DNA from 3 places in the Streptomyces sp. JNUCC 63 genome. Region 3 is predicted to be linked to each of the others. Evidence: riboswitches for the same ligand, from Rfam matches in the RefSeq annotation. Region 3 holds a riboswitch; each other region holds the start of a gene.
The links. A riboswitch is a leader RNA that binds a small molecule or an ion and turns the genes downstream of it on or off. The one in region 3 is predicted to bind cyclic di-AMP.
Positions count from the first base shown of each region.

Region 1 (9,965 bases), 780 kb from region 3:
GGCCAGTTCCGCCGCCCTGGCCCGTCCGGCGCCCCGGCGGGTCAGGTCCGGCGGGCACACGTCGAGCACGGTCGCGGCGCAGGGCATGCGCCGCCCGCCCGCCTCGCGCAGGACCGCCCGGTCCCCGACGCGCAGCGGCAGCGGATGGCGCAGGGTCAGCCTGGCGGTGTCCTCGCCGAGGGGGCGGACGGTCACCGGGACGGCCGCCGTGCCGATGTGCAGGCCGGCGGTGCGGGGCAGTTCGTCGACCGGCTCTCCGGTGACGCGGACGTCGATCCGGTCGGTGAGCAGCCAGCGGTCCGGGGTCAGCAGCACCTGTCCGCGCCGCAACTCCCCGTCGAGCGGGCCGTGCACGTTGACCGCGACCCGGGCGACCCCGCTGACAGCGCTGCGCTCCTGCTGCAGGCACTGCAGCCCGCGCACCCTCAGTGGGGCCGAGCCGTCCCCGGTCACCAGCCGGTCGCCGAGGCGCAGGGTTCCCGCGCCGAGGGTGCCGGTCACCACGGTCCCGTGCCCGCGCACGGTGAAGGCGCGGTCCAGCCACAGCCGTACGTCCGCGTCGGCGGGCGGCACGGGCAGCGCGCGGGCCAGCCGGGCCAGTTCGGTGCGCAGCTCGTCCAGTCCGGCGCCGGTCACCGCGCTCACCGCGACGGACGGCACGGTGCCGAGCGAGGTCCGGGCCAGCCGCTGGAGGGCGTCGGCGCGCACCGGTCCGGGGTCGGCCAGGTCGCTGCGGGTCACGGCGAGGACGGCGTGCCGCACGCCGAGGGCGTCGAGGATCGCCAGGTGTTCCTCGGACTGCGGCTGCCAGCCCTGGTCGGCGGCGACCACGAACAGCACGGCGGGCACGGGGCCGACCCCGGCCAGCATGGTGGCCACGAACTTCTCGTGCCCGGGCACGTCGACGAAGGCGAGGTGCCCGCCTTCGGTGTCGAGCCGGGTCCACACGAAGCCGAGGTCGAGGGTGAGTCCGCGGCGCCTCTCCTCCTCGTAGCGGTCGGGTTCCATCCCGGTCAGCGCCCGTACCAGGGCGGACTTGCCGTGGTCGACATGCCCCGCGGTGGCCAGTACCCGCATGGCTCGCCTACCCTTCCGCCGCCGCCGACCGCACGGCCTCGGCCAGCCGTTCGTCGTCCTCGGCGGGCACCGCCCGCAGATCCAGCAGGCACCGGCCGCCCTCCAGCCGGCCCACGACCGGCACCGGGCCGGTGCGCAGCACGGCGGCGTACGGCTCCGGCAGGGACAGCGCGGCGCTGGGCAACGTCACGCCGGGCGCGCCGCCACCGCCGACCGTGGCGGCGCTGGGGACGGCCCGGACGTCGACGCCGGCGGCGCTCAGTGCGGCGGCGAGCCGTTCGGCGCGGCGCATGAGCCGGCCCGCGTCGGCGGTGAGGGACACGGCGGTCGGGGTGTCGGGGCCCGTCAGGGTCGCCTCCAGCGCGGCCAGGGTGAGTTTGTCCACGCGCAGGGCGCGGGCCAGGGGGTGCCGGGACAGGGCGCGCACGAGGTCCGCGTCACCGAGGAGCAGTCCGCACTGCGGGCCGCCGAGCAGTTTGTCGCCGCTGGCGGTCACCAGCGCCGCGCCGGTCCTCAACTGGGTCTCGGCGTCGGGCTCGTCGGGCAGCAGCGGATGGGGGGCGAGCAGTCCGGAACCGATGTCGACGATCACCGGCACGTCCAGCGCCGCCAGTTCGCGGATGCCGGCGGCACGGGTGAAGCCGGTGATGCGGAAGTTGGAGGGGTGCACCTTCAGCACGAAGGCCGTCTCGGGGCCGATCGCGTGGGCGTAGTCCTCGACGGTCGTACGGTTCGTGGTGCCGACCTCGCGGAGCCGGGCCCCGGTGGACACCAGCAGGTCCGGCAGCCGGAAGCCGTCCCCGATCTCCACCATCTCGCCCCGGCTGATGACGATCTCCTTGCCGGCGGCGAGGGCGGTGGCGGCGAGGACGAGGGCGGCGGCGCCGTTGTTGACGACGTGCGCCGCCGCGGCGGACGGCACCTGGCCGCGCAGCGCGTCCAGGGCGGTGCGGCCCCGGCGGGCCCGCACCCCGGTCCGCAGGTCCAGCTCGACGTCCGTGGGCCCGGCGGCGTCCTGCACCGCCTGCCGGGCCGCCGCGGACAGGGAGGCCCGGCCGAGGTTGGTGTGCAGCAGCACCCCGGTGGCGTTGATCACCGGACGCAGCCCGCCCGCCGCACGCGGCAGCAGCGCCACGGCGGTGTCCGCCACCTCCTCGGGGGCGAGGGCGCCGTGGCGTGCCTGCTCCTGGGCCTGCCGGACCGCGGCCTTGACCGGTCCGGGCCCGAGCCGGCCCGCCGCGTCCACCAGGCGCGGGTCCCGCAGGACGGCGTCGGTGCGGGGGATCCGCCGCCGGGCATCGCTCACCTGCCCCATGACTTGTTGTTCCACCCGGCCCCTCCGTCTCCAGCCCGACCTCGTGGCTGTCATGGCACGCCCATCGTCTCCCAGTGCCCACGGCCGTCCGCACGACACGCCGTACGGCGCGGAACGGTCGGCTCCGGTCCCGCCGCGGGCAGCCGCTCGTGTACCCGGGCAGCGGCGGACAACGCGTCCGGACGTGCGGAATCGCCGTTTGGCGGGGCAGGCGACGGGAACCCGCACGGATCCCCGTCCACTTTGCCGGCGCCGATGCCGTCGGCGCGCGTCGCCGTCGCCGTCGCCGGCAGGAGTGAAGAGGTGCCGGGTGAACAGTGGACGCACGCGTTGGATCTTCGACGGTCATATCGCCGGGATCGGCACGGCCTCCGGTACGCGTCTTGTGCTGGGGTGCTGGGCGCACTCGCCGTTCGGGGCGTTCGGCGACGTGATGATCGAGCGGCGCGACGGGCACCGCGTGCTGCTGGCCCCCGACCACCGGGCGGCCCGCTTCATCGCCGAGACCTACACCTTCGACGAGGTGCGGGTCGAGCCGGTCCGGGTGACGGTCCGGGGTGACTGCTGGGCCGTCACCGCGACCTCGCTGACCCTGCGCTTCACCACCGGCCGGCGGGGTCCGCTGGGGCTGGTGCTGCGCGCCGTGCCGCGGGCGCTCGCCGCCCGCCCGCGCTGGATCGAGGCGGTGGGCCTGCCGGCACGCCTGCTGCGGGGCGTGCGCACCTGCGGCACGGCCGGTGGCGGGCGCTACGAGTGGTACGGCGCGCAGGACCTGCGACCGGTCAGGAGCGCCGGTGCCGTCTTCGAGGGCGAGGACCTGGGGCCGCCGGGGGCGGTCGTACCGCCCGTGCGCTTCGGCTTCGGGTCGACCCCACGCAAGCCCTGCCTGGTACGCGTCACCACGACGGTGGCGGACCGGGGCGGGGATTTTTCACCGCCGCCTCGATCTCGGGACGCCGGCCGGCGAACTGGCCACTGGCCCCGGCAGGCAACGTGTGCCTGCCGGGGCACTGGCGTCGACCGGTGAAAGCCGCAACCGGAGCACGCCCCGTCCGGCGAGTCCCCACAGCGGTGGCCGTGGTCGCAGCGGCCGCTCGCGGAACCTCGCTCGGTCAGCCCGCCGTGTTGTCGACGCGCAGTCGTACCTGTTCCTCCAGGCGGCGCAGGCTGCTGTCGAGGGCGTCGCGGACGGCTCGTTCGCCCGGGTCGTGGGTGTCGTCGAAGAACGACAGGTGGACGGTCACCTCACTGGCGCCGCTGCCGATGCCGGCGACCTGGAGCCAGCCCGCGTAGCTGCCCTGCTCGCGGGTGCCCCACTCGATGCGCATCTGATCGTGTTCGGCGCGCAGCAGCGCGGAGGTGTCCTGGTCGGTGTGGTCCTCGTGCACCGTGACGGCGGGCGGCTCCTCGGGGCGCACGTGCAGGTCGTCGGGCAGCCAGGCGTCGAGCTGGGCGACGTTGGCGGCCTGATCGAAGACCTGCTCGGGCGCTGCGGGCATGGTGCGTGAACGCTCGTACTCGGCCATGGGTGCACCGTTCCTCCACTCGGGGTCGTACCAGGAACGCGTGCCCCTTCTGCCGCGGCCGAAAAGCCCCGGCCGCCGGTCCGGGGCGTCAGGGCGGGGCGGGCCGCAGGGCGCGCAGGACCGCCCAGGCGACCGAGACGAACGGGACGGCGACGACTGCGCCGATCACGCCCGCGACGATGCTGCCCGCGATGACGGAGACGGCGACCACGAGGGGGTGCAGACGGACCGCCCAGCTCATGACCAGGGGATGGAGCACGTGCCCTTCGATCTGGCCGATGACGACGATGAGGGCGAGCACGGCCACGGCGGTGAGCGGGCCGCGCCCGGCGAGGGCGACCACCGTGGCCACACCGAGCGCGACCGGCGACCCCACCAGCGGCACGAACGCGGCGAAGAACTCCAGCAGCATCAGTGGCAGCGCGAGCGGTACGCGCAGCGCCAGCAGGGCGACACCGACCAGTACGGCGTTGGTGGCGGCCACGATGATGATGCCGCGGGTGTATCCGGCGAAGGCCCGCCAGGCCGCCTGCCCCGCCCGGTCCCACGTCGGCCGGGCCCCGCGGGGCAGCAGTTCCTCGCTCACCCATCGCCAGAATCTCTCGCCGGAGTGGATGAAGAAGACGGACGAGAAGAGCGCGAGGCCGCCCGCGGCGGCCAGCTCCACGAGCCGGCCGAAGCCGCTGAGGGCCCTGCTGACCAGGCCGGCGCGGTGCGCGGACAGGTAGGACAGGACCTGCTTTTGCAGGCCGGCGAGTCTGCCCTGGCTGATCCGGAACGGCGGACGCTGCAGCCACTGCTCGATCCGGTGGATGCCGCCGCCGAACTCGCTCGCCAGCTTTGCCGACTCCCCCGCCACCACGTTGGCCACGAAGCCGAGCAGAGCGAGCAGGGCGAGCAGGCTGCCGACCAGGGCGACGGCGACGCTGAGCGGTCGTGGCAGGAGGTGGTTCAGCAGGTCGGTCAGGGGGCGCAGGACCGAGGTGATGACCAGGGCCAGGAAGATGGCCACGGCGATGAGCTGGAAACGGCCGAGGACGGTGAAGACGCCGTAGACGACGCCGCCGACGAGGATGAGCCGCCAGGCATAGGCGGCGGCGACGCGCAGCCAGGGCACCGTGCGCTCGGCCTTCGTGGCGGCGGGAGCGGGCCGGGCGCGCGGCGGGAGGCGTACGGGGCGCGCCGGGCGGCTGCCCGGCACCACGCCGCCCGCCCGGCGCCCGCGGCCCCGCCCGGGCGCCGGACCGCCCGCATCCGCCACCGCGCCTCCCGCTTCCGACCGGCCGTCACGTCGGGACCGTCGCCACGTCAGCTGTGACGGTCGTGTCTAGAGCACGGTAAGGGCTGGTCGGGCGGGGGCACGGGTGCGGTTCGCCCGGCCGGGCGGTCGTCGGGGGCATCCGGGGGAACGGGTGCCCGTCCGGCGTACGGCGCTGCGCGAGGCCGGGTGGCCGCGGTGGGTCGGCCTGTCACGGCGGGGTCTCCTCCAGCAGGGCGGGGCCGTTGTTGCGTACGTTGTTGACGGCCGGGGAGACGGGCCGGGCGCCGAGATGCCCGCCCGCCGGGGGGCTCAGCAGTTCCCGCAGCTCGTCGGGGTTCTGGTGGCGGAGGTCGAGCCAGGCGTCGTAGTGGTCCGAGGTGAGGGCGAGCGGCATGCGGGGGTGGACGCGGCCGGCGGCGTCGGTGGCCTCGGTGGTGGTGATGGTGCAGGTCGTCAGCCAGGCGGCGGGGTCGTCGTCCCGCTTCACCTCCGGGTCGCGCCAGTATTCGTACAGTCCGGCGAGCGCCATCAGCCGGCCGTCCTCGGGGCTGATGAAGTACGGCTGCTTACGGGTCCTGCCGGTCGTTCCGGACGTGACCTGCTGCCATTCTTGAAGCGTTCTCCCCCCGTGAACGGGGGGAGATTCCGCCCTACCTTGCGGTGGGAGGCTTGACGCGGCGAGCGCGCCTGACGACTGCTCTTCCAGCAGCCGGGATCGCCATGAGGCCGATCCGGTACAGGTGCAAGATGTTCCGGGCCGCGTTGTGGTCGGCGTTGCCCGACCAGCCGCAGTCCGGGTTCTTGCATACGAACACGGCCTGGGACTCCCGGCTGCCCGGAGTGGTGAAACCACAGGCTGAGCAGCGCTGGGAGGTGCCAGGGGCGGGGATCTTGACCAGGGTGCCGCCGTGTCGGGCGGTCTTGTACGTCAGCATCGTGACCGTACGGCCCCACGCCTCGGCGGCGATGGAGCGGTTCAGCCCGGCTTTCCGGGCGACGTTCCTGCCCGGCTCTTCGACGGTGCCCCGAGCCGACTTGACCATGTTCGTGATGGTGAGTGCCTCGACCACGACCGTGCTGTAGGTGCGGGCGATGGTGGTGGTCGTCTGGTGCTGCCAGTCCGCTGCCCGTCGCTTGGCTTTCGCTCGGAGCTGGGCGATCTGGTCATAGGTGCGGTGCAGGCGGCGCGAGGTGCGCTCGCCGGGTTCGCGGTGCTTCTTGCGCTGGGCGGCGCGCTGCTCCAAGCGCAGAAGCTTGGCCTTCTCCTTCTCGGTCAGCCATTCGCCGTGCTGGTACGTCGTAGCGTCCGAGAGGGCGAGAGGGACGGTGACGCCCACGTCGATACCGACCTCGGGACCGGTGTGAGCCTCGGGCCTGGGCGCCAGGGTCGTCACGCGGAAGGCGATGCGCCAGCCGAGCGTGTCTTTGATGAGCCGGGCTCCGGTGATCCGGTTCTCGGTGGTGGCGTACTTCCCGACGGGGAGGTCTTTGGTCCAGCGGAATCGGACCCGGCCGATCTTGGGCAGGTTGACCATGCCCCAGCGGCGGTGCACGCGTTTGATGTTCAAGTCCCGGCCCTGCGGAATGTCCACGCTCATCACGGACCGGAACCGGCCCTTGAAGTTCGGGGCGTCCGCCCGGCCCTCCCAGCAGTTCTTCCATGCCTGGACGTACGTCTTCAGCACCGCCTGCGCGGCCTGCGCGGGCAGAACGGCAAGGAAATCGAGGTCCTTGCGGGCCTGGCGTATCGCGGCGTCGGCGTTCGCGAGGGTCCGCTTGTCCTTCGGCATCGTCTGCCACCACGCGTGCAGCAGGTTCCACATCGCACGGGCCGCATGCGCCTGGGCGTCGGCCGTCGACACCCCGGCAGGCGACAGCGCAAGCCGGGCGCGGTGCCCGAACTGCCGCTTGACCAAGGCTTCTTGACTCACAGTCGTCAGCTTACCATTTGGTCTATGTCACCGCGATGGAATCCGAATCCCGATGTGCGCACCGGACGTCACGTCGTCTACAACCTGCACGTTCACTTGGTTTTTGTCACTAAATACCGACGGGGCGCCTTCACCGACGCCATGCTCAACAGGTGCGAGGAGATCATGCGGGAGGTGTGCGAGGACTTCGAGGCCGAGCTGAAGCAGTTCAACGGCGAGCACGATCACGTACACCTGCTGGTGCACTACCCGCCCAAGGTCCAGCTCTCCAAGCTGGTCAACTCCCTCAAGGGCGTCTCCGCCCGGCTGCTGCGCAAGGAATACGACACGCACGTGCGCCGGCATCTGTGGGGCGGGCACTTCTGGTCCGGCTCCTACTTCGCCGGATCGTGCGGAGGAGCGCCACTCACCGCCGTACGCCAGTACATCGAGAATCAGCAGCGCCCCGTGAGCCGAGGTCAATAGTGCAGACCAATGCCCACGGTGCGAGCCAGAACAGTCTTAAGATGCGCTTCACCACCGCCCTGGAGGACGGCGCACTGCGCAAGATCAAAGGTAGATGGGGGCGCCGTCGGGCCGGGTGGCAGGCAGCGGCGTTTGACGAAGGCGCGGCGGAAAGCGGGCTTCTCGTGCACGGTCTCGGCCCGTGCGTTGATCAGCCGGGCGCCGATCCGCGCGTCCTTCGCCCAGGAAGGGACCAGTCCCCAGCGCAGCGGCCGCAGCTCCCTGCGCGCGGAGGCGGCCTCACGGTTCTCTCGCGGGGCGCGTTCCAGTACGGCCCACACCCGGTTGGTCGGGGCGACGTTCCAGCTGGGCTCCAGCGCCTCCTCCGGGCGCCACTCGGTGACCCTGAAGTGCTGGACCAGGTCCTCAGGGCTGCGGGTGGAGACGTAACGACCGCACATGGGGCCTCATCCGGGGAAGGTCACATTTACGTATCGGACATACCGCACTTCAATCTTCACACGAGGCACACACGTTCGCTAAGTTGACGTCCAGGCCGCACGATTGCCTCCGGCGAGTCCCGTCGGATCGTGCGACCTCCGCCGAGTCCGGTACGCCCCCACGGCAACCGGAGCCGGGGACCCAACCGACATTGGGGTGAATCGGCTCAACTGTCCCTCCGGACAAGGGCCGTAGGGCACGCCTTCCACAGAACGTCCGCCCGAACCCGACAGCTGACTCGGCAGGCGGGCTATGGAAGGAGTGCGTCTTCCTTGGCGCCGGAACGACCGAGCGACGACAGGCCCAGCCGCGCTGAGGTGCGGCAGCGGATCAGCAGCCTCTACGACCAGGCGGAGAGCGCCACGGGGAACTTCAACGCCACCCGCGCGATGAGCAAGAGCGGGCGTGCGCGGGGTGGTTCGGGGGTGTGGGGCAGTTCCCGGGGATCCGATCCGGCCCTTGACCGGGTGGCCAGGCAGTGGTTCGACGCGGCGCGCGCCCAGTTGGGCCCGACCGTTCCGGCGGTCCTGCCGCCCGACCGCATGCCGAGTCGGGCCAACTCCCGTACGGAGAAGCCGAGTAGGCGTCCGGAGGACGTTCTGGAGGAACTGGGGCTGAAGAGCAGGCCGTCCCGGCTGGAGCTGACCGCGGGTCCGGCGCAGACCAGACCGGCACCCGAGCTCCCGGCCGGCCCCACGGCCGCCGCACCGGCCCCGCCAGTACGGGAGTTGCCCGCGGCGCCACCTGCCGCCACGTCGGCCGCTCCCGTCGCGGAGTTGACCAGCCGGTCCATGGAACCCCAGCCCACGGGGGCCATGGAGGCACTGACCGCCCGGTCCATGGAACCCCGACCGACCGGCACCGTGGAGCCCCAGCCCACCGGGACCATGGAGGCACCGGCTGCCCGGTCCACACAGGCCCAACTCACCGGTGCCATGGACACACTCACCAGCCGCGCCATGCAACCCCAGCCCACCGGCACCATGGACGCACTCACCACCCGGCCCATGGAACCCCAGCCCACCGGGGCCTTGGACGCGCTGTCCAGTCGGTCCATGCAGCCTCCGCCCACCGGCAGCATGGACGTACTCGGCACCGGGCCCACGGAGCCCCGGCCCACCGGGCCGATCGAGTCGCCGGCCGTCGGTCCCGCGGGGCCGGCTTTCGGGTCCGTGGGGACGCTTCCGCCCGCGGCCGAGACACGGCCGCAGGCGTCCGGCGCGCCGCGTGTCTTGGTGGCCGGCCGCCGGCAGCCGGTGCCGAGGTCGTCCAAGGGCCAGTTGCAGGCCAAGCTCACCCGGGCCCGTGAGCTGCTGTCCCGGCACGCCGCTCAGCAGGGAGCGGCGCAGTGGCAGCAGCACTCCACCGGGCTGTTCGACACCACCCCGCCCCTGGACGGGAACTCGCTCTTCGACGCCAGCCAGGCCGTCGGCCAGGCAGCGGCCGTGGACAACGCCGCCGCCTCCCTCGGCGTCGCCGAGACACCGGCCTCGGCCTATGAGAGGAAGGCCGCCAAGGCGCTCGAGTTCGCCCGCGCGCAGATCGGCAGGCCGTGCGTCTGGGGGGCGACCGGGCCGGACTCGTACGACTGCTCGAGCCTCATCCAGGCCGCCTGGCGGGCCGCCGGGGTGGCGCTCCCCCGTGCGGCCTTCGAGCAGGCCGGCTCCGGCACACCGGTCGAGCTCGCCGACCTCCGGCCCGGAGACCTGGTCTTCTTCTACAGCGAGGTCAACCACGTCGGCCTCTACGCCGGCAGCGGCACGATGGTCCACGCTCCGAGCCCGGGGGCGTCGATACGCGAGGAGTCGATCTTCTTCGCCGGCCCGCAGGCCATCCACAGCGCGATACGGCCCGCCTGAGCCACTCCGGGCCCCCTGCCGGGCAGCTTGTCGCATGAGCGGAGGCCGCCG
Region 1 covers NZ_CM135963.1:7,514,800-7,524,764, reverse strand. The annotation lists partial or broken gene ACX25U_RS34795 (GTP-binding protein) at 1-1,077, opposite strand, end outside; gene selA (L-seryl-tRNA(Sec) selenium transferase) at 1,085-2,392, opposite strand; gene ACX25U_RS34785 (hypothetical protein) at 2,688-3,419, shown strand; gene ACX25U_RS34780 (SRPBCC family protein) at 3,505-3,918, opposite strand; gene ACX25U_RS34775 (AI-2E family transporter) at 4,007-5,179, opposite strand; partial or broken gene ACX25U_RS34770 (SOS response-associated peptidase family protein) at 5,388-5,789, opposite strand; gene ACX25U_RS34765 (RNA-guided endonuclease InsQ/TnpB family protein) at 5,830-7,110, opposite strand; gene tnpA (IS200/IS605 family transposase) at 7,135-7,575, shown strand; partial or broken gene ACX25U_RS34755 (SOS response-associated peptidase) at 7,689-8,015, opposite strand; cyclic di-AMP (ydaO/yuaA leader) riboswitch at 8,145-8,319, shown strand; gene ACX25U_RS34750 (NlpC/P60 family protein) at 8,328-9,914, shown strand.
Region 1: another riboswitch for cyclic di-AMP. It lies ahead of ACX25U_RS34750 (NlpC/P60 family protein); the one in region 3 lies ahead of ACX25U_RS31105 (C40 family peptidase).

Region 2 (9,965 bases), 2.0 Mb from region 3:
GGCCATGCCGATGGAGGAGATGGCGTCGTACGGCCCGTCGTCCACGTCCCGGTAGTCCTGGACGCGGATCTCCACCCGGTCGGTGAGCCCTTCGTCGGCGACGCGTTTACGGGCGTACGCGGCCTGTTCCTGGGACAGGGTGACCCCGACGACGCTCACGCCGTGCTCGCGGGCCGCGTGGATGGCCATGGAGCCCCAGCCGCAGCCGACGTCGAGGAGGCGCCGGCCGGGCTCCAGGCCGAGCTTGCGGGAGATGAGTTCGAGCTTGTCGCGCTGGGCCTGTTCGAGGGTGGCGCGCGGCTCGGGGGCCGGCCAGTAGGCGCAGGAGTACACCATGGACGGGCCGAGGACGAGTTCGTAGAAGTCGTTGCCGACGTCGTAGTGGTGGCTGATGGCGCGCTTGTCGCTGCGTTTGGTGTGCACGGGGCCGCGGCGCCGGCGGACCTCCTCTCGGGGCGGGGCGGGCGGCAGCGGGGGCCCGGCCATCTTCACCAGTCCGCGGACGGCGGCCCGCACTTCGGGGTCGCGCAGCGCCCGGGTGAGCCCGGGGGCGTCCTCCTCGCGCTCCCAGATGAGGCCGACGAGCAGGTCCAGGGCGGTGTAGAGGTCCCCCTCGACGGTCAGGTCCCCGGCCACCCAGGCGCGGGCCAGGCCCAGTTCACCGGGTTTGAACAGCAGCCGTCGCAGGGCGCGGCGGTTGCGTACGACGAGCATCGGTGCCCCGGGCGGCCCCGCCTCCGAACCGTCCCAGGCGCGGATCCGCACCGGGAGCGGGACCCCCGCCAACTGTTCGAGAAATCTCGTGAGCCGCAGCGCGGCGTCGGGCATGGTGAACACCTCCGTGACGACGAACGCCGGAATGTCATCCACCACGTAAACACCGGGACGCCCGCGACGCAGTCCCGCAACGGAGTTACAAATGGGCAAACACCCCGAAGGGCCTCCCGCACCACGGATGGCGGGAGGCCCTTCGGACCGTTCGGTGACCGGGGGTCAGGAGGCCTTGGCCTTTTCCCCGGTCTTCGGGGCGGCGGCGACCGGGGCCGGCTTGGCGGCCTCGTAGAACTCCTCGCGGGGGTTCTCCATCGCGCCGAGGGAGACGACCTCGCGCTTGAGGAACATGGCGAGGGTCCAGTCGGCGAAGACGCGGATCTTGCGGTTCCAGGTCGGCATGGCCATGCCGTGGTAGGTGCGGTGCATGTACCAGGCGAGACGGCCCTTGAACTTGAGCTTCATCTTGCCGACGACGATCATCGCCACGCCCTTGTGGAGGCCGAGGCCCGCGACCGCACCCTTGTTGGCGTGCTCGTACTCCTTCTGCGGGAAGCCCCGCAGGCCGGAGATCACGTTGTCGCCGAGGACCTTGGCCTGGCGCAGCGCGTGCTGGGCGTTCGGCGGGCACCAGGCGTTCTCGTTGCCCGCCTTGCGGCCGACGAGGTCGGGCACCTGGGCGTTGTCGCCGGCGGCCCAGATGTAGTCGGTGCCGGTGACCTGGAGGGTCGGCTGGGTGTCGACGTGGCCGCGCGGGCCGAGCGGCAGACCGAAGCGGGCCAGCGCCGGGTTCGGCTTGACGCCTGCGGTCCAGACGATGGTGTTGGAGTCGACCTCGAGGCCGTTCTTGAGCACCACGTGGCCGTCGACGCAGGAATCCATGGAGGTGGAGAGGTAGACCTCCACACCGCGGCTCTCGAGGTGCTCCTTGCCGTACTGGCCGAGCTTCGGGCCGACCTCGGGAAGGATCTTGTCGGCGGCGTCGACGAGGATGAAGCGCATGTCCTCGCGGGAGACGTTCCGGTAGTACTTGGCCGCGTCCCGGGCCATGTCCTCGACCTCGCCGATGGTCTCGGCGCCGGCGAAGCCACCACCGATGAAGACGAAGGTGAGCGCCTTGCGGCGGATCTCCTCGTCCGTGGTGGAGTCGGCCTTGTCGAGCTGCTCGAGGACGTGGTTGCGCAGGCCGATGGACTCCTCGATGCCCTTCATGCCGATGCCCTGTTCGGCGAGCCCGGGGATCGGGAAGGTGCGGGAGACCGCGCCCATCGCGATGACCAGGTAGTCGAAGGGCAGTTCGTAGGACTCGCCGACCAGCGGGGTGACCGTGGCGACCTTGCGGTCCTGGTCGATGGTGGTGACCCGGCCGGTGAGGACCTCCGCCTTGGGCAGCACGCGTCGCAGCGGGACGACGACGTGCCGGGGGGAGATGTTGCCGGCGGCGGCTTCGGGGAGGAAGGGCTGGTAGGTCATGTACGACCGGGGGTCGACGACCGTGACGGTCGCCTCGCCGTAGCGCATCTTCTTCAGGATGCGCCGAGCCGCGTACAGGCCTACGTACCCACCGCCTACTACGAGGATCCTGGGACGCTCCGTGGTGCTCATGGCATCGAGTATCCCCCCACCCCAGGTGGGTAGCTCGTGCGCCCCTTCACAAGCTTGGGCGGGGCCTGTGTTATAGTCCGCGCCCCGCCTTGCGCAGGCCCCGTCGCCGGAAGGTGGCCGCCGTCCGGTTCGGACCGTTGTCAAGGCCGTGTGAGCTGCTCCTCCGCCCTGCCGGAGGTCCCGCGAGGAGGGACCGAACGGCCCTTCCGCGACCCCCGCCCGGCACTCCCCCGAGCACCGTTTCGTGCCTACTGAGCCCCCGAATGGGCCTACGGGGACCTTTTTACCCTCGAACCGGGCCGGTTTCCTTGTGAACAACTTCACGAAGTTTTCCGGAGGGCGGCCCCCGGGGGTACCGGAAAGGGACCCCTGGGCACCGCCCGCACGCTGTCCGACCCGCTCACCCGAATGCTACCGACCGGTAGCCAACGAGGTCTACGCCACCGACCACGCGATGCCGTCGAGGATGTCGTGCTCGCTGACGACGACCTCCTCGGCGCCGATGCGTTCCATGATCGCCAGCAGGACGAGGGCGCCCGCGCCGATGACGTCGACGCGGCCCGGGTGCAGGGACGGGATCGCCGCACGCTCGGCGTGCGTGGAGTGGAGCAGCCTCCTTGTGATCTCGCGGACGCGGTCGTGGGAGACGCGGGAGTGGTGGATGGCCGTCGAGTCGTACTCGGGCAGGTCCTGGGCGATCGCCGACACCGTCGTCACCGAGCCGGCCAGGCCCACCAAAGTGCGCGCCTCGCGCAGCGGGACCGTCTCCTCGGCGCGGTCGAGCGCGGCCTCGATGTCGGCCCGCATGGCGGCGATCCGCTCCTCGGTGGGCGGGTCGGTGACCACACCGCCCCGCACCAGGTGGCGCTCGGTCATACGGACGCAGCCCACGTCCACCGAGCGGGCCGCGCGCACGTGGTCGTCGCCCACGACGAACTCCGTCGAGCCGCCGCCGATGTCCACCACCAGGAAGGGCCGGGCGAGATCCGCACGCCCCGCCAGTTCCTTTGTGGCGCCCGTGAAGGAGAACTCCGCCTCCTGATCGCCGGAGATCACCTCCGGCTCGACGCCGAGGATGTCCATCACCCCGCGTGTGAACTCCTCCCGGTTCTCGGCGTCCCGGGAGGCGGAGGTGGCCACGAAACGCAGCCGCTCGACGCCGTGCTCCTTGATGATCCCGGCGTACTCGCGGCAGGCCGCGAAGGTCCGCTGAAGCGCCTCGGGGGCGAGCCGGCCGGTGCGGTCGACGCCCTGGCCGAGCCGCACGATGGTCATACGGCGGTCCAGGTCGACGAGTTCGCCGGTGGTGCCCGCGCCGGAGGCGCTGTTGGACACGGTCGCGTCCGCGACGAGCAGACGGATGGAGTTCGTACCGCAGTCGATGGCGGCGACCCGGGTCACTGCTGCCCCTCCTCACGCTCGCCGTGCTTCTCGGGCTCGGCGGGCACCGTCACGCACGGGCCCTTGCGCCACCACTCGGGCAGCATCGCGATCGCCTCGTCGCCCAGCGGGTTCACGCCGGGACCGGCGGCCAGCGAGTGGGCGACCAGGACGTGCAGGCACTTGACCCGGTCCGGCATGCCGCCCGCGCTCGGGAAGCCGGTCAGCTCCTCGATCTCGTCCCGGCGCCGGATGTAGTCCTCGTGCGCGGCCCGGTACGCCGCCGCCAGCTCGGGGTCGGTGGTCAGCCGCTCGGTCATCTCCTTCATCACGCCGTCGGCCTCCAGCGTGCCGATGGCCGAGGCGGCGCGCGGGCACGTCAGGTAGTACAGCGTCGGGAAGGGCGTGCCGTCGGGCAGCCGCGGGGCCGTCTCCACGACGTCCGGCTGTCCGCAGGGGCAGCGGTGCGCGATCGCGCGCAGCCCGCGCGGCGGCCGCCCGAGCTGCTGCTCGAAGGCCTCGACGTCCGCGTCGGTGGGTTCGGTGCGCTCGGTGGGCGGCGGTGGGGTTTCCATGCCTTGCGTAGTTTCTCTCTGTGGGTTCACTGGTCGGAGGCGTCGGACTTGTCGACGCCGTCCCAGACGTTGGCGTACCAGGGTCGGCGGGCCGAGCCCTGCTCGGCGCGGGACCGCTCGGCCGGGCCCGGGTCGATCACGACGTAGCCGGTCTCCCCGGGCCTCACGTAGTGCAGCCGCCGCCGGATCTGCTGCTCGGCGTAGGCGTCGTCCTGCCAGCGTGCCTTGAGGTCGCGCAGTTGTTCCACCCGCTGCTGGGCCTGCCGCTTCTGCCGCTCGAGGTCGGCGATGGCGGCGCGCTGGGAGACGTACTGCCGCATCGGGTACGCCAGGGCGACCACCATCGAGCACACCACCAGCGCGAGCAGCGCCGCGCGGCCGGTGAGCCGGGAGCGGCGGGCCTGGCGCCGAGTCTGCGAACGGTAGACGCGGGCCGCGGTCTGCTCGCCGAGCAGCCTGAGCCTGGTCGCGGTGGAGAACCGGTCCCGGTCCTTGACGGCCATCGTCCCCGCCTCCCGTTCGTGCCGTTCACGCCGCTCACACGTGCGTACGTCCCCGCACACGGTACGGGACCGGGTACGGGGACGTACGTACGACGGGCGAAGCCTTACCCTTTGCCGCTCAGTCCTTGAAGCGGGGGAACGCGCTGCGGCCCGCGTACACCGCCGCGTCGTCGAGGATCTCCTCGATGCGCAGCAGCTGGTTGTACTTGGCGACGCGCTCGGAGCGGGCCGGGGCGCCGGTCTTGATCTGGCCGCAGTTGGTGGCGACGGCCAGGTCGGCGATGGTGACGTCCTCGGTCTCGCCGGAGCGGTGGGACATCATGCACTTGAAGCCGTTGCGCTGGGCCAGCTCGACGGCGTCCAGGGTCTCGGTGAGCGAGCCGATCTGGTTCACCTTGACCAGCAGGGCGTTGGCGGCGCCTTCCTCGATACCGCGGGCCAGGCGCTCGGGATTGGTGACGAACAGGTCGTCGCCGACGAGCTGGACCTTGTCGCCGAGCTTGTCGGTGATGACCTTCCAGCCGGCCCAGTCGTCCTCGAACAGCGGGTCCTCGATGGAGACGAGCGGGTAGGCGGCCACCAGCTCCTCGTAGTACTCGGTCATCTCCGCCGCCGAGCGCTCCTTGCCCTCGAAGACGTACTTGCCGTCCTTGTAGAACTCGGAGGCGGCGACGTCGAGGGCGAGGGCGATCTGCTCGCCGGGGGCGTAGCCGGCCTCCTTGACGGCCTCGAGGATGAGGTCCAGGGCCTCGCGGTTGGAGCCGAGGTTCGGGGCGAAGCCGCCCTCGTCGCCGAGGCCGGTGGACAGGCCCTTGCTCTTCAGGACCTTCTTCAGGGTGTGGTAGACCTCGGTGCCCCAGCGCAGGGCCTCGGAGAAGGACTCCGCGCCGATCGGGGCGATCATGAACTCCTGGATGTCCACGTTGGAGTCGGCGTGCGAGCCGCCGTTCAGGATGTTCATCATCGGCACCGGGAGCAGGTGCGCGTTGGGGCCGCCCAGGTAGCGGAAGAGCGGCAGGTCGGACGCCTCGGAGGCGGCGTGGGCGACGGCGAGGGAGACGCCGAGGATGGCGTTGGCGCCCAGCGAGCCCTTGTTGTCGGTGGCGTCCAGGTCGAACATGGCCTGGTCGATCAGCCGCTGCTCGGTGGCGTCGTAGCCGACGAGCTCCGGGCCGATCTGCTCGATCACGGCGAGGACGGCCTTCTCGACGCCCTTGCCCTGGTAGCGGTTGGGGTCTCCGTCACGGAGCTCGATGGCCTCGAAGGCGCCGGTGGAGGCGCCGGACGGGACGGCGGCACGACCCGTGCTGCCGTCGTCGAGGCCGACCTCGACCTCGACCGTGGGGTTGCCTCGGGAGTCCAGGATTTCCCGGGCTACGACGACGTCGATGGACGGCACGAGCATCTCCTTCGTGGATGTGACGCTTGAAGTGCGGGGCGTGTGAGCCTTGCGACTAGAGCCTAACCGTCCGGGGCCGTCGGCCGGCCGACCGACCGTCCCGTGGACGGGGTGGGACAGGCTGACGATACCCTTTTTGTTTCCGGCCGGAACAAAAAAGAGCCCCGCCCCGGTGCGTACGGGGGACACGCACCGGGGCGGGGAGCCCCTGGGGACGGGGGCGGGCCGGTTACTTCAGGTGCAGCTGCTGGCCCGGGTAGATGAGGTCGGCGTTGTCGACGACGTCCTTGTTCAGCTCGAACAGCTTCTGCCAGCCGCCCTGGACGCCGTTCCGCTCGGCGATGGAGCTGAGGGTGTCGCCGGAGACCACCTTGTACTCGCCGTCGCCCTTCTTGACCTTCTCGCCGGTCGGGGTGGTGACGGTCTTCTTCGGGGCCGGGGCCGGACGCGCCGCCGAACGGTTGGCGGCCCGCTGCTCGGTCGAGCGCTTGGTGGTGCCGCTCTTCGCGGAGCTGCTGGAGTCGCCGCTCTTGGAGCCGGCGCTCGACGAGGAGGGGGCGCCGCCGTTGTAGGCGGCACCGGACAGGCCCTTGCCGCAGACCGGCCAGGCACCCTTGCCCTGGCCCGCGAGGACCTTCTCGGCGACGGCTATCTGCTGCGACTTGGCGGCCAGGTCGGCACGCGGGGCGTAGGCGGTGCCGCCGAACGCCGCCCAGGTGGACTTGGTGAACTGCAGGCCGCCGTAGAAGCCGTTGCCGGTGTTGATGGACCAGTTGCCGCCGGACTCGCACCGGGCGACCGCGTCCCACTCGGAGGCGGTGGCGGCGGAGGCGTTGCCGGCCGCCATCAGCGGGGCGGCGACGGCGGCGCCGGTGACACCGGCGAGCGCGACAACGCGACTGGCCTTGGACGGACGACGGTGCTTGCCCTTGCCGGAGAACAGCATGGATGAATCCCCTCACCGACGCCTGCGAGGTGAGCTGTCGGGTTCGGGCCGGTTGAGTTGCCCGGCCGTGCCTCTTCCGCGAGGCACGGCTCCACCCCTAGCCGCTCCGTCAACTGTCCGGCGCGGCACTTACCTTGGGTCCCCCGCTCCTGCCTACGGCGCTTGACGCGACGACTGTTCCCGTGCGGCCGCTGGCAGGATTCGGCGTTCGCGGCAGCCGGGGCTCGCGATGGCGAGCGGTCATGACCGTAGACACGAGATCCGCGGAATTTCAAAGACGATCAGGGCTTCTGAGACTCATCCCACACTTTCACCGAAAGGGACATTCAGTGCGAAGTGTGGCGCGAACTCCCGCTACTTTTGGGCCGTTTCGGCAGGGACATCCAGGGTCTGACCGGCGACGATGTGACCCGGGTCGGCACCGATCGCCTGCTTGTTCGCGTCGTACAGCGCGCTCCATCCACCCTGGAGGCCAAGGGAGTCGGCGATGGACTCGAGGGAGTCGCCGGAGCGGACGGTGTAGGAACTGCTCGCGTTGGTGCGTACGCCGTTGCCGCCGCGTGAGGCGTGACGGCCGGAGGGAGCGGCGGTACGGCTGTCGACCGAGCCCTCGACCGCGCTGCCCCCGCGGTGGCGGCCGGTACCGAGCGCGCCGGTGTCGACCAGCGCCGAAGCGCCCTCGACATAGCCGGAGTTGTCCGAGTCGCCCCATTCGGGCGCGATGGAGGGCGAGGCGGTGGGTGCCGAGGTGTCACTCGCGTCGACTTCGGGCGCGGTGTCGGACTTGGCCGACTTGTCCGCCTTGCCGGGCGAAGAGGCCGAAGGCGACGGCTTCGCCGGAGTCGCGCTCGGCGTGGATGCCGCATCGGACTCGGCGGCGGACGAGTCGGACGAACCGGACGAGTCGCCCGACCCTTGCGACGAGTTGGACAGGCCGAGACCGTTCGACAGGGAGGGGCCGGACTTTCCGGACGAGTTGGAGGATCCGGACGAACCGTCTCCCACACCGGTGTCGACGTTCGCCGCGCCGGACTTCTTGCTGAGCCCGGAGAGCAGTCCGCAGGTCGGCCAGGCGCCGGGGCCCTGGTCGGCGAGCATCTTCTCGGCCACGGCTATCTGCTGGGACCGGCTGGCCTGGTCGGCGCTCGGGGCGTAGTCGAGGCCGCCGTACTTCTCCCAGTCCTCCTGGGTCAACTGCAGCCCGCCGTAGAAGCCGTTGCCGGCGTCGGCGCTCCAGGAGCCGCCGCTCTCGCACTCCGCCACCTTGTCCCACGTGGTGCCGTCCGCCGCGCTGGCTCCGGAGGCGCCCATCAGCGGGATGGCGATGGCGGATCCGGTCACTCCGGCAGCGACGAGGAGAGCCGGAGCCTGACGGGGGCGACGGTGACGACCGTTCCCGGAGAGCATGCGGAGACCTTTCAACCGACAGCAGTGACAACGAGGCGGCGGATACGGCTGGACACCACCACGTTGATGGGTGAAGGTAGCGGCTGTCGATCACTTGTCACAAGTTAATGCCGCGCAGATCACGTGAAGGTCACGTAGTTGAACGCGTGTCACCTTTGCGCTCGTCGGCGGGCAGCCGCAGGCCGGTGCAGGGCCTGCGCACGGCCCTTTTTCCGGCCCTGTCCGGACTTAGGGGTGCGGGGTGAAGCTCACGGGCAGGGTCCGCAGTCCGCGCATGATGAGCCCGCCGCGCCAGCGCAAGTCGCTTGTTTCCGCGTCGAGTTGGAGATCCGGCAGCCGGGTGAACAGGGTGGCGAGGGCGGTCTGGCCCTCCAGCCGGGCGAGCGGGGCGCCGAGGCAGTAGTGGATGCCGTGACCGTACCCGAGGTGTTGGTTGTCACGTCGGCCGAGGTCGAGGACATCGGGGTCGGTGAACCGCTCCGGGTCCCGGTCGGCGGCGGCGAGGACGACGAGGACCGGGTCGCCGGGGGCGATGTCCTGTCCGCCGACGGTGAGCGGGCGGGTGGCGAAGCGCCAGGTGGCCAGCTCCACGGGGCCGTCGTAGCGCAGGAGTTCCTCCACCGCTGTCTCCAGCAGGTCCCTTTCCCCCTCGGCGAGGGACCGCTGCAGCCGGTCGCGCTGTTCGGGGTGGGTGAGCAGGGCGTAGGTGCCGTTGCCGATGAGGTTGACGGTGGTCTCGAAGCCGGCGAAGAGGAGGATGAAGGCCATGGCGGCGGCCTCGTTCTCGGTGAGGTGTTCGCCGTGGTCGGAGGCGCGGATGAGGCCGGAGATGAGGTCCTCGCCGGGGGTGGGTTCGGCGGGCAGGGCCTGGCGTTTGCGGTGGATGAGGTCGGCGAGGTAGCCGCGCATCTTCTTCACCGAGCGGGCTACTCCGCCGCGGGGGCCCTTTCCGTGGCGGATCATCATGCCTGCCCAGTCCCGGAAGTCGTCCTGGTCCTCGCGTGGGACGCCGAGCATGTCGCAGATGGCGTAGATGGGCAGCGGGAAGGCGAACTCGTGGATGAGGTCGGCGGTGCCGCGGGCGGCGAACCGGTCGATGAGACCGTCGGCGAGTTCCTGCACGCGGGGGGCGAACTCGGCTACGCGGCGGGGGGTGAACGCCTTGCTGACCAGGCGGCGCAGGCGGGTGTGGTCCGGCGGGTCGATGTTGAGCAGGTGCGTCATCAGGTCGGCCTTGCGCTCGCCGGGGATGCCGGTCTTGCCCTTCGCGTGCGCGGGCTCGTCGTGGTGCGCCGGGTTCTTGCTCAGGCGCTGGTCGGCGAGGGCCTGTTTGGCGTCGGTGTAGCGGGTGACCAGCCAGGCCTCCACTCCGCTGGGGA
Region 2 covers NZ_CM135963.1:4,711,840-4,721,804, reverse strand. The annotation lists gene ACX25U_RS21775 (class I SAM-dependent methyltransferase) at 1-828, opposite strand, end outside; gene ACX25U_RS21770 (NAD(P)/FAD-dependent oxidoreductase) at 994-2,376, opposite strand; gene ACX25U_RS21765 (Ppx/GppA phosphatase family protein) at 2,812-3,777, opposite strand; gene ACX25U_RS21760 (DUF501 domain-containing protein) at 3,774-4,331, opposite strand; gene ACX25U_RS21755 (FtsB family cell division protein) at 4,358-4,834, opposite strand; gene eno (phosphopyruvate hydratase) at 4,953-6,239, opposite strand; gene ACX25U_RS21745 (transglycosylase family protein) at 6,463-7,179, opposite strand; cyclic di-AMP (ydaO/yuaA leader) riboswitch at 7,184-7,350, opposite strand; gene ACX25U_RS21740 (transglycosylase family protein) at 7,534-8,586, opposite strand; gene ACX25U_RS21735 (cytochrome P450 family protein) at 8,815-9,965, opposite strand, start outside.
Region 2: another riboswitch for cyclic di-AMP. It lies ahead of ACX25U_RS21745 (transglycosylase family protein); the one in region 3 lies ahead of ACX25U_RS31105 (C40 family peptidase).

Region 3 (9,965 bases):
GCGCTGATGGCGAACGCCCGCAGCAGTTTCGCCGAGATCGGCGCGGCCGTCGGCCTGTCCGCGACGGCCGTCAAGCGCCGTGTGGACCGGCTGCGCGAGACGGGTGTGATCACCGGGTTCACGGCCACGGTCAAGCCGTCGGCGCTGGGCTGGCGTACGGAGGCGTACGTCGAGGTGTACTGCGAGGGCGCGGCCCCGCCGCGGCGGCTGGCCGAGGTGGTCCGCAACCATCCGGAGATCACGGCGGCGATGACGGTGACCGGCGGAGCGGACGCGCTGCTGCACGTGCGGGCGCGGGACGTGGAGCACTTCGAGGAAGTGCTGGAGCGGATCCGCACCGAGCCGTTCATCCGGAAGACGATCAGCGTGATGGTCCTCTCGCACCTGCTGCCGGACGCCCCGGAGGCGGGTGCCAGCCAGCCCGCCCCGCAGGACGCAGCAGACGTGCGCTGAGCGGCGGAAAGACGCAGCGTTCCTGCTCATGCGCGCAGCTTTCGTTTCTTGTCGCCCGCCGTCACCGCTTCCTACCTTTGTGTCACCCCCAGTCGACACCCAGGAAGCGGAGGGACCCCTCTGTGCCCGAATCCCGTGTGCCGCGCCGGCGGCGCTTCCTCGTCTGCGAACCCAGACACTTCGCCGTGCAGTACGCGATCAACCCCTGGATGCATCCGGACGTCCCCGTGGACGTGTCCCTGGCCCAGGCGCAGTGGCATGAACTGATCGGCGTCTACCGCGCCCACGACCACACCGTCGACACCGTGGAGCCCGTGCCCGGCCTGCCGGACATGGTCTTCGCCGCCAACGCGGCGGTCGTCGTGGGCGGCCGCGTCTTCGGCTCCCTGTTCAAGGCGCCCGAGCGCCGCCCGGAGTCCCTCCCCTACGACACGTGGTTCAAGTCGGCCGGCTACGACGTCTACCGTCCCGAGTCGGTGTGCGAAGGCGAGGGCGACTTCGTGCCGGCCGGCCGCTGGATCCTGGCCGGCGCCGGTTTCCGCACCACCCGCGAGGCCCACCGCGAGGCGCAGGAGTACCTGGGCGTGCCGGTGATCGGCCTGACCCTGGTGGACCCGTACTTCTACCACCTGGACACCGCGCTGTTCGTCCTCGACGACGAGGGCGAGGGAAACATCGCGTACTACCCGGAGGCGTTCTCGCCCGGCAGCCGCGAGGTGCTCGCCCGGCTGTACCCGGACGCGGTGCTCGCCACCCGCGAGGACGCGACGGCCTTCGGCCTGAACTCCGTCTGCGACGGCCGTCACGTCTTCATCTCGCCCGGAGCGACGGCGCTCGCCGAACAGCTCGCCGACCGCGGCTACGTCCCCGTCCCCGTCGACCTGTCCGAGTTCCACAGGGCCGGCGGCGGCATCAAGTGCTGCACCCAGGAGATCCGCTCATGACCGCACCCGCACGGACCCGCACCTCCGACGAGCTGATCCGGGCCGAGGAGCCGGTCCTCGCGCACAACTACCACCCGCTGCCCGTGGTCGTCGCCCGCGCCGAGGGCACCTGGGTGGAGGACGTCGAGGGCCGCCGCTACCTGGACATGCTGGCCGGCTACTCGGCCCTGAACTTCGGCCACCGCCACCCCGCGCTGATCGAGGCCGCGCACCGCCAGCTCGACCGGCTGACGCTGACCTCGCGGGCCTTCCACAACGACCGGCTCGCCGAGTTCGCCGAGCGGCTGGCGTCCCTGACCGGTCAGGACATGGTGCTGCCGATGAACACCGGCGCCGAGGCGGTGGAGAGCGGCATCAAGGTGGCCCGCAAGTGGGCGTACGAGGTCAAGGGCGTCCCGGCCGGCCGGGCGACGATCGTGGTCGCGGCGGACAACTTCCACGGCCGTACGACGACGATCGTCGGCTTCTCCACGGACGAGACGGCACGCTCGGGCTTCGGGCCGTTCACGCCGGGCTTCAGGATCGTCCCGTACAACGATCTGGCGGCGCTTCAGGCGGCGGTCGACGAGACGACGGCCGCGGTGCTGATCGAGCCGATCCAGGGCGAGGCCGGTGTGATCATCCCGGATGACGGCTACCTCGCCGGGGTGCGGGAGCTGACCCGCCGCGCGGGCTGTCTGTTCCTGGCGGACGAGATCCAGTCGGGCCTCGGCCGCACCGGGCGCACGCTCGCCGTCGAGCACGAGGACGTGGTGCCGGACGTCGTGCTGCTGGGCAAGGCACTGGGCGGCGGGATCGTGCCGGTGTCCGCGGTCGTCGGGCGCCGGGAGGTACTCGGGGTGCTGCGGCCGGGTGAGCACGGGTCGACGTTCGGCGGCAACCCGCTGTCCGCCGCGGTCGGCACGGCGGTGGTCGGCCTGCTGGAGACCGGCGAGTTCCAGCGCCGGGCGGCGGAGCTGGGCGCGGTGCTGCGCGAGGGTCTGGCCGAGCTGGCCGGCCGGGGCGTGGTCGGCTTCCGCTCGCGCGGCCTGTGGGCGGGCGTCGACGTGGATCCGGCGATCGGCACCGGGCGGGAGATCGGCGAGCGTCTGATGCGGGAGGGCGTCCTGGTCAAGGACACCCACGGCTCCACGATCCGGCTGGCGCCGCCGCTGACCATCACCGAGGACGAACTGCGCTCCGCGCTGGCCTCCCTGGAGAAGGTGCTGGCCGCCTGACGGCCGGCACGGCTGGGGGCGCCGGCGCGGGCGCCCCCAGCGGTCGGTGCCGTCGCGGCCCTACTGGTTGGGCTCCGCCCCGCTGATGTCACCGAGGGCGGATCCCGGGTCACGCTCGATGGCCAGGTCGCCGAGGGAGACGATGCCCACGGCGTGACCGTGGTCGACGACCGGCACCCGGCGCACGGAGTGCTCCCGCATCAACTGCACCGCGCGGTCCAGGTCGTCGTCGGGGGTCACGGTGTAGATGTCGCCGCTGCACGCCGAGGCGACGGTCCGCTGCTCCTGGTCACCGCCTTCGGCCAGCGCGCGGATCACCAGGTCGCGGTCGCTGACCAGGCCGCGCAGCTCGTCGCCCTCGGTCACCAGCACGATGCCGATGTCCTCGTCGCGCATCTTCTGGGCGACCGCCGTCACCGAGGTCTGCGGCTCCACCGTCACCAGTCGGCTGGTCATGATGTCGCGTACGTGCTGAGCCATGACGCCTCCCTTCGTCAGGTCCTGCGGTCTGCGCGGTGCCGTTCACCGCGCCGCCCTCGCCGGGTACCCGATGGGAGCGGCGGCGCACCTGGTGACCGGCGCCGCGATCCGGTCCGCGTGCGACCTCCGCCCGCGCCCCAGGAGACGCCCGCCTGCCCGCCTGCCCGCCTGCCCGCCTGCCCGGTGACGAGCGGGGTACCCGCCGGGTGACGGGACTCCTTGAGGAGATGACTTCCATGCTGCTCATCGGTCTGCTCCTTCTCGCGGCGACCGCCGCCTTCACCGCTCTGGCCATCGCCGGCAACCTGTCCGGCGGCCCCGAGCACACGGTGTCGGTGCTCGGCAACGGCATCGCCAGGATGAACACGCTCGAGGCCTTCAGCGCCGGTCTCGCCCTCGCCCTGATCTTCTGTCTGGGCGCGGCCCTCCTGGCCGGTGCCGCGACACGCCACCGGCACGCGCACCGGACCGCGCGCGGCTACGGCGGCCGGCCGGACACCGGCCCGCTGAACGAGCCCATGGGCCGGGACGGCCGCCCCTGACCGGTACGGCCGCACCACGCGCGACCGGCGTCAGTGGTACATGTGCACGACCGCGTGCCCCTTGCCACGGTCGATCATCCACCGGTTGACAGGGACGGTGACCACGAAGGCGAGCACGAGGGAGAGAACCAGCGACACCCAGAACAGCGCGTCGGACAGGCCGGCGTCCATGGCGCCGGGCACGCCGACCATCACGGTGTTGTCGATCAGTTCCATCACCGCGATGGACACGGTGTCGGCGGCCAGGGCGACCCCGACCGCCCGGCGGACGGGGACTCCGGCGCGCAGGACCCCGCGCATGGTCAGCGCGTAGCCGAAGACGAAGGCCAGCGCGACGGAGATGAGGACCGTGGCCGCGTTGTGCAGGCCGGCCGCGGTGCCGACGACCATGCCGAGCACCTCACCGACGGCGCATCCGGTGAGGCAGTGCAGCGTGGCCTGTGCGGCCACGCGCCAGGAGGCGCCCGGCGAAGGGTGCTCATGCCGGTGCGCGTGGTGCGTGTGGTGCTCGTGTCCGTGTGCCGGGTGTGTCATCGTCGCTCTCCCCTGCGGATGAAGACCTCACGCACCAGAACATTAATACCCCCTAGGGGTATTCCCGGGTTCCGCGGACATCAGTCCTCGCGGTGCCTGCGGCGCAGCAGGTGACGGGCGATCAGGGCGGCGACCAGGAGGCCGAGTGCGACGAGCACGTAGACCTCGTAGCGGCGGATCTCGTCGTAGACCGTGCTGATGTGTGCGCCCGCGAAGTAGGCCAGGGTCACCCACAGGCCCACCCACAGCGCGGCGCCGAGCGCGTTGAAGGCGAGGAAGCGGAGCCAGTGCATGCCCGTGGTGCCGGCGATGATGCCGTTGGCCTGGCGCAGGCCCTCGATGAAGCGGGCCACCGTGACGATCTTGCCGCCGTGCCGGGAGAAGAACCGCTCGGCCGCCTCGAACCGCTTCGGCGTCAGGAAGACGTACCGCCCCCAGCGGTGGACGAACGCCCGTCCGCCGAACCGGCCGACGAGGTAGCCGATGTTGTCCCCGACGATCGCCGCGAGGAACGCGATCAGGCCGACGGCCACCACGTTGAGCTGCCCGGCCCCGGCATACACCCCGGCCGCGATCAGGATCGTCTCACCCGGGGCGGGAACCCCGAAGTCCTCCACCAGGACCACACCGCCGACGGCCCAGTAGCCGTAGTGGCTCAGCAGCGGGGCCAGGTGCGCCAGCGGACCCGGAAGCGGAGGGGCCATGCCCACCACGGTACGTCGCCGGGTGGGCGGCTTTCGGCAGGCGCGGCATCGCGCCACCGCCGTACGGCCGGAAGCAGTTCCCCGCCACGGTGTGCGCACTTACACTGGCACCCCCACGGCATACACCCTGACCTGCGAGAACACGGCGGTTGAGCAGTTCCGCACGAGTGAGGAGCGCCCCCTTGTTCTACTACCTGCTCAAATACGTCCTGCTGGGACCGCTGCTCAGAATGGTCTTCCGGCCCCGGATGGAGGGGCTGGAGCACGTGCCGGCGTCCGGTCCGGCCATCGTCGCGGGCAACCACCTGTCGTTCTCGGACCACTTCCTGATGCCCGCGATGCTCAAACGGCGTATCACCTTCCTGGCGAAGGCCGAGTACTTCACGGGACCGGGCCTCAAGGGCCGGCTCACCGCCGCCTTCTTCCGCAGCGCCGGGCAGATCCCGGTCGACCGCTCCGGCAAGGAGGCCGGGCAGGCCGCGATCCGGGAAGGGCTCGGGGTGCTGCGCAAGGGTGAGCTCCTCGGCATCTACCCGGAGGGCACCCGGTCGCACGACGGCCGTCTGTACAAGGGCAAGGTCGGTGTCGCGGTCATGGCGCTCGAGGCCGGGGTGCCGGTCGTGCCGTGCGCGATGATCGGCACCTTCGAGGCCCAGCCGCCGGGCCGGGTCGTCCCGCACATGTACCCGGTCACGATCCGCTTCGGCAAGCCCCTGGACTTCTCCCGCTACGCCGGGCTGGAGAACGAGAAGGCGGTCCTGCGCGCCGTCACGGACGAGATCATGTACGCCATTCTGTCGCTGTCCGGGCAGGAGTACGTCGACCAGTACGCGGCGGTGGTCAAGGCGGAGCAGGCCGAGGCGAAGGGTGAGAGGGAGCGCAGGTTCCCGCGCTCACCGCTCGGCTGACCGCCACGGCACCGCACGCGGAGAAGGGGCGGCCGGGAATCCCGGCCGCCCCTCGTCACGTACGACCGTCCACTACGGCTTCGGCGTGGCGTGCGGAGCGCAGGTCACGTCCGCCCGGTCCAGCTTGCCGGTGAGCAGGTAGGCGTCCACCCGGTCGTTGATGCACGGGTTGGCCAGGCCGGTGACTCCGTGGGAGCCCGCGTCCTTCTCGGTGATCAGGCGGGAGCCCTTGAAGCGCTTGTGCAGTTCGACGGCGCCGGCGTACGGGGTGGCGGCGTCCCGCGCGGACTGCACGATCAGCACCTCCGGCAGGCCCTTGCCGGTCTTGACGTTCACCGGGGTCTGCTGCTTGACCGGCCACGTGGCGCACGGCAGGTTCATCCATGCGTTGGCCCAGGTCATGAACGGCGCGGTCCTGTGCAGCCGCGTGTTGTCCCGGTCCCACTTCTTCCAGCTGGTGGGCCACTTGGCGTCGGTGCACTCCACGGCCGTGTAGACGGCGTTGCCGTTCTCCGAGGAGATGTTGCCCGCGGTGTCGGACATGTCCGGGGCGGCCGCGTCGATGAGCGCCTGGGTGTCACCGGCGACGTACTTGCTGAACACCGTCGCCACCGGCACCCACGCGGAGTCGTAGTACGGGGCGCTCTGGAAGAAGGAGATCAGCTCGGCCGGGCCGACGACCCCGCCGACGGGGTTCTTCTTGGCGGTGGCGCGCAGTGTCAGCCACTTGTCCTGGACCTCGGCGCGGGTGGTGCCCAGGTGGAAGGTGGCGTCGTTCTTGGCGACCCAGTCCTGCCAGTCCTTCCAGCGGATCTCGAAGGCGGTGTCCTGGTTCAGGTTGGCCTGGTACCAGATGTTCTCACGCGCCGGGTTGACGACGCTGTCGACGACCATCCGGCGCAGGTGGCCCGGGTACATCGTGCCGTAGACGGCGCCGAGGTAGGTGCCGTAGGAGACGCCGAGGAAGTTGAGCTTCTTCTCGCCGAGCGCGGCGCGGATGACGTCCAGGTCGCGGACGGTGTTCGCGGTGGTCATCTGCTGCAGCATCGTACGGCCGGTGCGCTCGTAGCAGCCCTCGGCGTACTCGCGGGCCAGCTTGCGCTGGACGCGCTTGTCGGCCTCGGAGTCCGGCACCGGGTCCATCTTGGGCGCCTTGACGAACTCCTGCGGGTCCACGCAGGAGATGGGCGCCGAGTGGCCGACACCGCGCGGGTCGAAGCCGACGAAGTCGTAGGCCTTCGCCACGTTGGCCCAGATGGGGTTCTTGGAGGTGACCCGGGCCGGGAAGCGCAGGCCCGAGCCGCCCGGTCCGCCCGGGTTGTAGACGAGGGCGCCCTGGCGCTCCTGCTTGGTGCCGGTGTTGCCGATGCGGTCGACGGCGAGCTTGATCTGCTTGCCGTACGGCTTGGCGTAGTCGACCGGCACCGAGACCCAGCCGCACTGGATGGGCTTGGCCAGCCCCCAGTCGGCGGGGCAGTCCTGCCAGTCGATCCCGGCCTCGGCGGCGCGCTCGGCGGCGATCGCGGCGCCGCGTGCCTCGCGGTCCTGGCCGTGGCGGTTCTCCGCAGCGGCGGCGGGCGTCGCCATGGCGCCGGCTATCAGGGTCGCCGTGACCAGCGCGCCGGCCGAACCGAGCGCCGTCGCCCGGTTCTTCGGTCTCATGTCCCTCAAGTGGGACCTCCCCGTACATCGTTGCGAATTGGGTACGGGGGATCCTTGCGGCTGCGAGGTCCTTGAGAACAGGGGGCACTGGCCTTCTTTGCCAATCCGATAACCGGCGCGGCGAGTCCCGCTGAGCGGATTCCGACGCGAGGCGAGCCGCCCGATGCCGTCACCCGGGCCATCACCGCTGCCGGCCGAGGTGGAAATGACCGCCCGTCACCTCGACACGGTCGGCCTACTGATCGTCAGCTCGCCGCTTCATGCTGTGAACTGACGCACCCACAGGCGCGCGCCGCCGGTGAGAACGAGCCCTGTGGGCGTGAGTCGAAACGGACCAAACGACGTACCTCCTTTCGGGTTGGTTCCCCTCCTTTTCCGAGGTCCTTCCGGTTGCGCGGCCCTGCCTCCCCGGATGGCGGAACGGGCTGTTCCGGCGCTGGTCCGGGAGTCGCCGTGGGGGGAGACAGCCGTTCGAGCGCAAGGGCGCCCACCCGAACGGCTGAGTGGTGAGTAACAACACAAATCCCCGATTCCGTTGGGATTTTCGGACATGCGTAGGTGAAGATCCGTGTCGACGACAAGCCCCCGCCACCGCGGCGGGGCGGTCCGGGCGGACGCCGAATCCTGCCGCCGCCCGGACGACCGGTCGACGGAAGTGGATCGGCAGGAGTGGAGGACCCAAGCACGACGGGTCGCCGGAACGGTCACGCCATGACCGGTCCGAGCAGCCCTTGGGGTGAAGCCGCGACAACGCGGCCGGGCAACTTCGCCAGCCCGAATCCGACAGGTCATCCTTCACAGGCGGCTGACGAAGGGTTGCGCATGACCACGCTCAATCGTGTCCCGTCACTGATGGCCCGGGCCGGCACGGCCTCGGCCCTGACCCTGGCCGCCGTGGGCGGCTCGATCGCGGTTCCCGGCATGGCCTCCGAGGCCTCGGCCGCGACACCGGCCACGAAGGCGCTTCATATCGCGGCGTCCAAGAAGGGCTCCCCCTACCGATGGGGCGCCACCGGGCCGCGGAGCTTCGACTGCTCCGGCCTCACGCTGTACTCGTTCAAGAAGGCGGGCAAGAGGCTGCCCCGCACGGCGGACCAGCAGTACAACAAGACCCGCCACATCTCCGCGAAGAGCCGCAGGGCCGGGGACCTGGTGTTCTTCCACTCGGGCTCGTACGTCTACCACGTCGGCATCTACGCCGGCGGGGGCAAGATCTGGCACGCCCCGAAGACCGGGGACGTGGTGAAGCTGCAGAAGATCTGGACGAAGAGCGTCTGGTACGGCCGGGTCCGCTGACCCGCCCGGGGCGGTGGCGGCGCCCTGAGGCGCCGTCACCGCCCCGGGCTCCGCACGAGCTACGGCTCCTGCCGCCCCGCGGCCGTGACCGGCCGGGCCGGGACCGTCCACGGAAGCTCGATGCAGACCGTCTTGCCGCCCTCCCGGGTCGGCCGCACGGTCAGCCTGCCGCCGCACTCGGCGGTGAGCCACCGGATGATCACCATGCCCCGGCCGTTGTCCTGCTGGACGGCGGCCGGCAGTCGTTTCGGGAATCTCGGATGGCTGTCGGTCACCCCGATCCGCAGGTGTTCGTCACGCACGAGAGCGAGGTCCACCGTGAAGGTGGGGGACTGCCCGAGGGTGTGCTGTACGGCGTTGGTGGCGAGCTCGGAGACGATGAGCCGGACGGTCTCGGCGGTGTCCGTGTCCGGCGGCAGGCCCCACTCCTCGAGGGTGCTCACCACATAACCGCGGGCCGCGGAGACCGAGGCGGGATCGCTCGGCAGAGTGACGGATGCTTCCAGATGGTCTGCCATGACGACGCCGGCCCTTTCCCAGGGGATCGCAGTCCGACACGGAGCGGATGGTTCGAGTACGGTCCCGGACTGGTGCTTCGCCGCCAGACTGCCATCACCACACCGGTCCCGCGTGGCGATCCACCAGATATGCATATATCTGTCGCTCGATGCGGTGAACTCTGCGACGGCAGACCGTATGTGAAGCGGGTCAGGTGGAGCGTTCGGAGGAGTGAGGAGCAGTCCATGCAGCACGGTCCCGCGGTACGCCGCCGGAAACTGGGCGCCGAACTGCGCGCGCTGCGCACCGGTGCGGGTCTCACCAGCGGTCAGGCGGCCCGGCTGGTGGGCTGGCACCAGTCGAAGGTCAGCCGGATCGAGACCGGCGCCAGCGGGGTGAAACCGGCCGATGTGCGGTTACTCCTGGACGCGTACGCCGTCCGGGACTCCCAACTGCGCGAGTTGCTGCTGGCGTTGGCGGAACCGGACGACGGCGGCCGGCACCACTGGTGGCACGCCTACCGCGGCGTACTGCCACCGGCCTACCGGGACTTCATCAGCCTGGAGTCGCAGGCGAGCGGAATGCGCACGCTGGAGACCTCGGTCGTCCCCGGGCTGCTGCAGACCCCCGAGTACGCGCGCGCAGTCACCCGGGCCGCCGTGGACGGGCTCGACGGCGACCGGCTGGACGCGCTGGTGGAGGTGCGGCTGGCCCGCCAGGACGTGCT
Region 3 covers NZ_CM135963.1:6,737,540-6,747,504, reverse strand. The annotation lists gene ACX25U_RS31150 (Lrp/AsnC family transcriptional regulator) at 1-453, shown strand, start outside; gene ddaH (dimethylargininase) at 576-1,397, shown strand; gene rocD (ornithine--oxo-acid transaminase) at 1,394-2,614, shown strand; gene ACX25U_RS31135 (CBS domain-containing protein) at 2,675-3,094, opposite strand; gene ACX25U_RS31130 (hypothetical protein) at 3,331-3,636, shown strand; gene ACX25U_RS31125 (DUF4396 domain-containing protein) at 3,667-4,170, opposite strand; gene ACX25U_RS31120 (DedA family protein) at 4,251-4,874, opposite strand; gene ACX25U_RS31115 (lysophospholipid acyltransferase family protein) at 5,057-5,782, shown strand; gene ACX25U_RS31110 (alpha/beta hydrolase) at 5,855-7,453, opposite strand; cyclic di-AMP (ydaO/yuaA leader) riboswitch at 8,060-8,262, shown strand; gene ACX25U_RS31105 (C40 family peptidase) at 8,267-8,740, shown strand; gene ACX25U_RS31100 (ATP-binding protein) at 8,800-9,258, opposite strand; gene ACX25U_RS31095 (helix-turn-helix domain-containing protein) at 9,484-9,965, shown strand, end outside.